DNA from 2 places in the Rathayibacter sp. AY1H3 genome. Region 1 is predicted to be linked to the other one. Evidence: riboswitches for the same ligand, from Rfam matches in the RefSeq annotation. Region 1 holds a riboswitch; the other holds the start of a gene.

Region 1 (4,205 bases):
CTCGGGCTGGTACGGCGTGTAGGCCGTGTACCAGCTGGGGTTCTCGAGCACGTTGCGCTTGATCACGGCGGGGGTGTGCGTGCCGTAGTAGCCGAGGCCGATCATCGGCCGACGCACCGCGTTCCTCGCGGCGAGGGCGCGCAGCTCGGCGAGCGCCTCCGTCTCGGTGGCCGGAGCGGGCAGCACCTGCGGGAGGTCGCGGACGTGGATCGACTCGGGGACGGCGGCGGTGACGAGCTCCTCCACGGAGTCGTAGCCGAGAGCCGCGAGCATGGTGCGCTGCGCGTCGGCGTCGGTCCCGATGTGGCGGGACTCGAAGGCGCCGGGGGTCCTGGTGGCCGCCATCTACTCGCCGACCAGCTCGGTGTAGGCGGCGGAGTCGAGGAGGCCGTCGGGCAGGGCGTCGAAGCGGACCCGGATCAGCCACCCCTCGCCGAACGGGTCGGAGTTGACGAGCTCGGGGCTGTCGACGACGGCCGTGTTGGCCTCGAGGACCTCGCCGTCGACGGGGGCGAACAGCTCGCCCACCGACTTGGTCGACTCGATCTCGCCGACGACGCTGCCGCCCTCGACGCGGGCTCCCGCCTCGGGGAGCTCGACGAAGACGACGTCGCCCAGCTTGTCCGCGGCGTATGCGGTGATGCCGACGGTCGCGACCTCTCCGTCGACCCGGATCCACTCGTGGTCGGAGGTGTACTGCAGCTCGGTGGGCACGGCCATGTCAGTTCTTCTTTCTCGAGTAGAAGGGGAGCTCGGTGACGGTCATCGGGAGGCGCGTGCCGCGGATGTCGACGGCGAGCGCCGTCCCGGGCTGCGCGGAGGCGGGGGCGACGTAGGCCATCGCGATCGGGACGCCCAGGGTCGGCGAGAGGACGCCGCTGGTGACCACTCCGACCTCGTCGTCGCCGGAGAGGACGGTGTAGTCGGCACGGGCGGCGCGGCGGCCCTCGCCGACGAGCCCGACGAGCACGGGAGCGTCTCCGGAGGGACCCTCCTCGCTGGCCGCGCGGCCGACGAAGTCGATCGGCTTCCCGAAGGCGACGACGCGGCCGAGGCCGGCCTGTGCGGGGAAGACGTCGCGGGAGAGTTCGTGGCCGTAGAGCGGCATGCCCGCCTCGAGGCGGAGGGTGTCGCGGGCGGCGAGGCCGGCGGGGACGAGGCCCGCTCCGGCGCCGGTCTCGGCGAGAGCCTGCCAGAGCGTGGGAGCGGAGTCGGGCGAGACGTAGATCTCGAAGCCGTCCTCGCCTGTGTACCCGGTGCGCGCGATCAGGATCGGGTGCGCCTCGAAGGTCGCGGGCACGGCGCGGTAGTAGCGCAGCTCCGCGAGCAGGCGGGCGGCGTCGTCCGTGTCGAGCACCGACTCCGCTCCCCGCTCGGTCTCGACGGCGAGGCCCTGGACGTTCTGCAGGATCTCGAGCGAGCGCGGGCCCTGCAGCGCGATGAGGGCGACGTCGTCGCTCTCGTCGAACAGCTCGCACTCGAACATCGCGGTGCGGTCGCGGAGCGTCTCGACGACGATGTGCCGGTTGGCCGCGTTCGCGACGACCATGAAGCGGTCCTCGCCCGTGCGGTAGACGACGAGGTCGTCGATCACGCCGCCCGTGCGCTCCAGGAGAAGGGTGTACTTCGCGCGGCCGGCGGCGACGGCCGAGATGTCGCTCGCCAGCGCGTAGTCGAGGGCGTCGACCGCCTCGGGGCCGACGACGAGGATCTCGGCCATGTGCGAGAGGTCGAAGAGGCCGGCGGCGGTGCGCACGGCGTGGTGCTCGGCGAGATCGCCGGAGTAGCGGACCGGCATCTGCCACCCGGCGAAGTCGGTGAAGGACGCGCCGGCGGCGACGTGCACCTCGTGCAGGGGCGAGTAGCGGGCTTCGGGGCTGGTCGTCGGGGTCTCGGACATGAGTTCTCCATTTCGTCGCAGTGCTGGACTCGCGCCGCGTTCGCGGCAGAGCACAGCAGTGCCGTGGGAACTCCCCCTCTGTCGTGGAGCCTGAGAGATTCGCGCCGCCCCGAGGGGTCGAGCGCTTTCACCATGGGCGGATCCGAGCGGATCGCTTTCCAGAGTGGCCAGTTCGACGCGGTACAAGACCTGAGAGATTGGCGGGGAGGCTTGCTCCTTCGGTGCCGACCGGAGTCGGCTCTCCCGCGTCGCGTATTGCGGCCCGGTATTCGGTTGTGCGGTCAGCCTAGCGGTGAGGGCGGACCCTGCGCGGCGTGTCGCCTCTTCCGCTAGGTGTTCAGGTGTTCGTGACACTAAGGTGATCTCAGCACTTACAGTCGGTGCGACTCTTAGTAGGGGGCACCGGATGCCGGACGTGCAGCTCGCCGTGTCGACGGTGATCTTCGCCCTGCGGCCGCACCCGGAGACCGGAGCGAGCACCGTCTGGATCCCCGTCGTCCGGCGCATCCGCGAGCCGTTCGAGGGACTCTGGGCACTGCCCGGCGGACCGCTGCATCCGGACGAGGACCTCGCCGAGTCGGCCCGCCGCACTCTCCGCGAGACCACGGGCCTGGCTCCGCGCTACCTCGAGCAGCTCTACGCCGTCGGCGGCACCGACCGCTCCCCCGGCGAGGACCGCGTCGTGTCGATCGTCTACTGGGCGCTCGTGCGCTCCGCCGAGGCCGACGAGGCCATCGTGGGAGAGAACGTCGCCTGGCTCTGCACCGATCTGCCGCTCGAGCTCGCCTTCGACCACGGACTGATCGTCGACTACGCCCTCTGGCGCCTGCGCAACAAGATGGAGTACTCCCGCATCGCGCAGGCCTTCCTCGGCGGCGCCTTCACCCTGTCCCAACTGCGGGAGGTCCACGAGGCCGTCCTGCAGAAGCCCCTCGACCCGGCCAACTTCCGCCGGACGATCGAGAGCTCCGGCACCGTGGTGCCCACCGGGGAGCGCCTGACGGGCACCCGCCACCGTCCCCCGCGCCTCTACCGCTACGACGAGTCGGCGGCGCTCGTCGACAACGGCCCGCTGCCCGTCTGAGCGCGCCGCCCGACTCCCCCACCCGCCTCACGAGGAGAACACCGTGACATCCGTCGACAGCACCATCCGGCTCATCGAGGGCGGCTCTGCGCCCGGCGCCACCTGCGCGCCCGAGCTCGCGGAGGCCCCCTGGTCGTTCGACCTCGGCCTGCCCGCCTACGGGCCCGGCGCCTCCCAGGCCGACCCGATCCCGGCCGACGCCCCGGTCCAGGGACGTCTGCCGGAGGAGTACACGACGGCGAGCGCCAACGAGCTGCACCACCGCATCCTCGCGGCGAAGGAGACGCTCGGCGAGCGGGTCGTCGTGCTCGGGCACTTCTACCAGCGGGACGAGGTGGTGCAGTACGCCGACTACGTGGGCGACTCGTTCCAGCTGGCGAAGGCGGCGACGAGCCGGCCCGACGCCGAGGCGATCGTCTTCTGCGGCGTGCACTTCATGGCGGAGACGGCCGACATCCTCTCCGGTCCGGAGCAGGCCGTGATCCTCCCGAACCTGGCGGCCGGCTGCTCGATGGCGGACATGGCCGACATCGACTCCGTCGAGGACGCCTGGGCCGAGCTCACCGAGCTCTACGGCACCGAGCCGGACGCCGACGGCCGCGTGCCGCTCGTCCCGGTCACGTACATGAACTCCTCCGCCGCGCTGAAGGCGTTCTGCGGCCGCAACGGAGGCGTGGTCTGCACCTCCTCGAACGCGGCGACCGTGCTCGAGGACGCGTTCGCGCGCGGGCAGCGGGTGCTGTTCTTCCCCGACCAGCACCTCGGCCGCAACACCGCCAAGGCGATGGGCGTGCCGCTGGAGCGGATGCCGATGTGGAACCCGCGGAAGCCGCAGGGCGGCTCCGACACCGCGACGCTCCTGGACGCGCAGGTGATCCTCTGGCACGGATTCTGCTCGGTGCACAAGCGCTTCACGACGGCCCAGATCGCGAAGGCGCGCGCCGAGCACCCGGGCGTGCGCGTGATCGTGCACCCGGAGTGCCCGATGGCGGTCGTCGACGCGGCCGACGAGTACGGCTCGACCGACTACATCGTGAAGGCGATCCAGGCGGCACCCGCGGGATCGACCTTCGCGATCGGCACCGAGATCAACCTGGTGCAGCGCCTCGCCGTCCAGTACCCGCAGCACACGATCTTCTGCCTCGACGACGTGGTCTGCCCCTGCTCGACCATGTACCGCATCCACCCCGGCTACCTCGCCTGGGTGCTCGAGGGACTGGT
Region 2 (4,205 bases), 140 kb from region 1:
GTCGGCGTCGGTCCCGATGTGGCGGGACTCGAAGGCGCCGGGGGTCCTGGTGGCCGCCATCTACTCGCCGACCAGCTCGGTGTAGGCGGCGGAGTCGAGGAGGCCGTCGGGCAGGGCGTCGAAGCGGACCCGGATCAGCCACCCCTCGCCGAACGGGTCGGAGTTGACGAGCTCGGGGCTGTCGACGACGGCCGTGTTGGCCTCGAGGACCTCGCCGTCGACGGGGAAGAACAGCTCGCCCACCGACTTGGTCGACTCGATCTCGCCGACGACGCTGCCGCCCTCGACGCGGGCTCCCGCCTCGGGGAGCTCGACGAAGACGACGTCGCCCAGCTTGTCCGCGGCGTATGCGGTGATGCCGACGGTCGCGACCTCTCCGTCGACCCGGATCCACTCGTGGTCGGATGTGTACTTCAGCTCGGTGGGCGCGGACATGGCAGTTCTTGTTTCTCGAGTAGAAGGGGAGCTGGGTGACGGTCATCGGGAGGCGTGTGCCGCGGATGTCGACGGCGAGCGCCGTCCCGGGCTGCGCGGAGGCGGGGGCGACGTAGGCCATCGCGATCGGGACGCCCAGGGTCGGCGAGAGGACGCCGCTGGTGACCACTCCGACCTCGTCGTCGCCGGAGAGGACGGTGTAGTCGGCACGGGCCGCCCGGCGGCCCCCACCGACGACCCCGACGAGCACGGGAGCGTCTCCGGAGGGACCCTCCTCGCTGGCCGCGCGGCCGACGAAGTCGATCGGCTTCCCGAAGGCGACGACGCGGCCGAGGCCGGCCTGTGCGGGGAAGACGTCGCGGGAGAGTTCGTGGCCGTAGAGCGGCATGCCCGCCTCGAGGCGGAGGGTGTCGCGGGCGGCGAGGCCGGCGGGGACGAGGCCCGCTCCGGCGCCGGTCTCGGCGAGAGCCTGCCAGAGCGTGGGAGCGGAGTCGGGCGAGACGTAGATCTCGAAGCCGTCCTCGCCTGTGTACCCGGTGCGCGCGATCAGGATCGGGTGCGCCTCGAAGGTCGCGGGCACGGCGCGGTAGTAGCGCAGCTCCGCGAGCAGGCGGGCGGCGTCGTCCGTGTCGAGCACCGACTCCGCTCCCCGCTCGGTCTCGACGGCGAGGCCCTGGACGTTCTGCAGGATCTCGAGCGAGCGCGGGCCCTGCAGCGCGATGAGGGCGACGTCGTCGCTCTCGTCGAACAGCTCGCACTCGAACATCGCGGTGCGGTCGCGGAGCGTCTCGACGACGATGTGCCGGTTGGCCGCGTTCGCGACGACCATGAAGCGGTCCTCGCCCGTGCGGTAGACGACGAGGTCGTCGATCACGCCGCCCGTGCGCTCCAGGAGAAGGGTGTACTTCGCGCGGCCGGCGGCGACGGCCGAGATGTCGCTCGCCAGCGCGTAGTCGAGGGCGTCGACCGCCTCGGGGCCGACGACGAGGATCTCGGCCATGTGCGAGAGGTCGAAGAGGCCGGCGGCGGTGCGCACGGCGTGGTGCTCGGCGAGATCGCCGGAGTAGCGGACCGGCATCTGCCACCCGGCGAAGTCGGTGAAGGACGCGCCGGCGGCGACGTGCACCTCGTGCAGGGGCGAGTAGCGGGCTTCGGGGCTGGTCGTCGGGGTCTCGGACATGAGTTCTCCATTTCGTCGCAGTGCTGGACTCGCGCCGCGTTCGCGGCAGAGCACAGCAGTGCCGTGGGAACTCCCCCTCTGTCGTGGAGCCTGAGAGATTCGCGCCGCCCCGAGGGGTCGAGCGCTTTCACCATGGGCGGATCCGAGCGGATCGCTTTCCAGAGTGGCCAGTTCGACGCGGTACAAGACCTGAGAGATTGGCGGGGAGGCTTGCTCCTTCGGTGCCGACCGGAGTCGGCTCTCCCGCGTCGCGTATTGCGGCCCGGTATTCGGTTGTGCGGTCAGCCTAGCGGTGAGGGCGGACCCTGCGCGGCGTGTCGCCTCTTCCGCTAGGTGTTCAGGTGTTCGTGACACTAAGGTGATCTCAGCACTTACAGTCGGTGCGACTCTTAGTAGGGGGCACCGGATGCCGGACGTGCAGCTCGCCGTGTCGACGGTGATCTTCGCCCTGCGGCCGCACCCGGAGACCGGAGCGAGCACCGTCTGGATCCCCGTCGTCCGGCGCATCCGCGAGCCGTTCGAGGGACTCTGGGCACTGCCCGGCGGACCGCTGCATCCGGACGAGGACCTCGCCGAGTCGGCCCGCCGCACTCTCCGCGAGACCACGGGCCTGGCTCCGCGCTACCTCGAGCAGCTCTACGCCGTCGGCGGCACCGACCGCTCCCCCGGCGAGGACCGCGTCGTGTCGATCGTCTACTGGGCGCTCGTGCGCTCCGCCGAGGCCGACGAGGCCATCGTGGGAGAGAACGTCGCCTGGCTCTGCACCGATCTGCCGCTCGAGCTCGCCTTCGACCACGGACTGATCGTCGACTACGCCCTCTGGCGCCTGCGCAACAAGATGGAGTACTCCCGCATCGCGCAGGCCTTCCTCGGCGGCGCCTTCACCCTGTCCCAACTGCGGGAGGTCCACGAGGCCGTCCTGCAGAAGCCCCTCGACCCGGCCAACTTCCGCCGGACGATCGAGAGCTCCGGCACCGTGGTGCCCACCGGGGAGCGCCTGACGGGCACCCGCCACCGTCCCCCGCGCCTCTACCGCTACGACGAGTCGGCGGCGCTCGTCGACAACGGCCCGCTGCCCGTCTGAGCGCGCCGCCCGACTCCCCCACCCGCCTCACGAGGAGAACACCGTGACATCCGTCGACAGCACCATCCGGCTCATCGAGGGCGGCTCTGCGCCCGGCGCCACCTGCGCGCCCGAGCTCGCGGAGGCCCCCTGGTCGTTCGACCTCGGCCTGCCCGCCTACGGGCCCGGCGCCTCCCAGGCCGACCCGATCCCGGCCGACGCCCCGGTCCAGGGACGTCTGCCGGAGGAGTACACGACGGCGAGCGCCAACGAGCTGCACCACCGCATCCTCGCGGCGAAGGAGACGCTCGGCGAGCGGGTCGTCGTGCTCGGGCACTTCTACCAGCGGGACGAGGTGGTGCAGTACGCCGACTACGTGGGCGACTCGTTCCAGCTGGCGAAGGCGGCGACGAGCCGGCCCGACGCCGAGGCGATCGTCTTCTGCGGCGTGCACTTCATGGCGGAGACGGCCGACATCCTCTCCGGTCCGGAGCAGGCCGTGATCCTCCCGAACCTGGCGGCCGGCTGCTCGATGGCGGACATGGCCGACATCGACTCCGTCGAGGACGCCTGGGCCGAGCTCACCGAGCTCTACGGCACCGAGCCGGACGCCGACGGCCGCGTGCCGCTCGTCCCGGTCACGTACATGAACTCCTCCGCCGCGCTGAAGGCGTTCTGCGGCCGCAACGGAGGCGTGGTCTGCACCTCCTCGAACGCGGCGACCGTGCTCGAGGACGCGTTCGCGCGCGGGCAGCGGGTGCTGTTCTTCCCCGACCAGCACCTCGGCCGCAACACCGCCAAGGCGATGGGCGTGCCGCTGGAGCGGATGCCGATGTGGAACCCGCGGAAGCCGCAGGGCGGCTCCGACACCGCGACGCTCCTGGACGCGCAGGTGATCCTCTGGCACGGATTCTGCTCGGTGCACAAGCGCTTCACGACGGCCCAGATCGCGAAGGCGCGCGCCGAGCACCCGGGCGTGCGCGTGATCGTGCACCCGGAGTGCCCGATGGCGGTCGTCGACGCGGCCGACGAGTACGGCTCGACCGACTACATCGTGAAGGCGATCCAGGCGGCACCCGCGGGATCGACCTTCGCGATCGGCACCGAGATCAACCTGGTGCAGCGCCTCGCCGTCCAGTACCCGCAGCACACGATCTTCTGCCTCGACGACGTGGTCTGCCCCTGCTCGACCATGTACCGCATCCACCCCGGCTACCTCGCCTGGGTGCTCGAGGGACTGGTCGCGGGGACGGTGCTCAACCGGATCGAGGTCGCGGAGTCGGTGCAGGCCGAGGCGCGCATCGCCCTCGAGCGGATGCTCGCGGCCGTTCCGCCCGCCGGGCCGGCGGCGGTCTGACATGGCGCGGGTCGTCGTCGTCGGCAGCGGCATCGCCGGGCTGGTCGCCGCGCTGCCGGCGCAGCGCCGCGACGAGGTGCTGCTCGTCACCAAGGGCGCGCTGGCGGAGTCGTCGACGCGCGCCGCACAGGGCGGGATCGCCGCGGTCACGGCGCCGGGCGACTCCGTGG

What was found. Region 1 has a riboswitch for glycine ahead of gcvT (glycine cleavage system aminomethyltransferase GcvT). Riboswitches for the same ligand answer to the same signal wherever they lie in the genome.
Positions count from the first base shown of each region.
Region 2: it holds a riboswitch for glycine, as region 1 does, so the genes downstream of both, gcvT (glycine cleavage system aminomethyltransferase GcvT) here and gcvT (glycine cleavage system aminomethyltransferase GcvT) in region 1, are expected to answer to the same signal.

Region 1 covers NZ_PSUU01000001.1:106,706-110,910, forward strand. Annotated here, with positions in the region: gene gcvP (aminomethyl-transferring glycine dehydrogenase) at 1-345, opposite strand, end outside; gene gcvH (glycine cleavage system protein GcvH) at 346-720, opposite strand; gene gcvT (glycine cleavage system aminomethyltransferase GcvT) at 722-1,900, opposite strand; glycine riboswitch at 2,069-2,156, opposite strand; gene C5C33_RS00495 (NUDIX domain-containing protein) at 2,307-2,984, shown strand; gene nadA (quinolinate synthase NadA) at 3,028-4,205, shown strand, end outside.
Region 2 covers NZ_PSUU01000001.1:246,580-250,784, reverse strand. Annotated here, with positions in the region: gene gcvP (aminomethyl-transferring glycine dehydrogenase) at 1-60, opposite strand, end outside; gene gcvH (glycine cleavage system protein GcvH) at 61-435, opposite strand; partial or broken gene gcvT (glycine cleavage system aminomethyltransferase GcvT) at 449-1,615, opposite strand; glycine riboswitch at 1,784-1,871, opposite strand; gene C5C33_RS01150 (NUDIX domain-containing protein) at 2,022-2,699, shown strand; gene nadA (quinolinate synthase NadA) at 2,743-4,035, shown strand; gene nadB (L-aspartate oxidase) at 4,037-4,205, shown strand, end outside.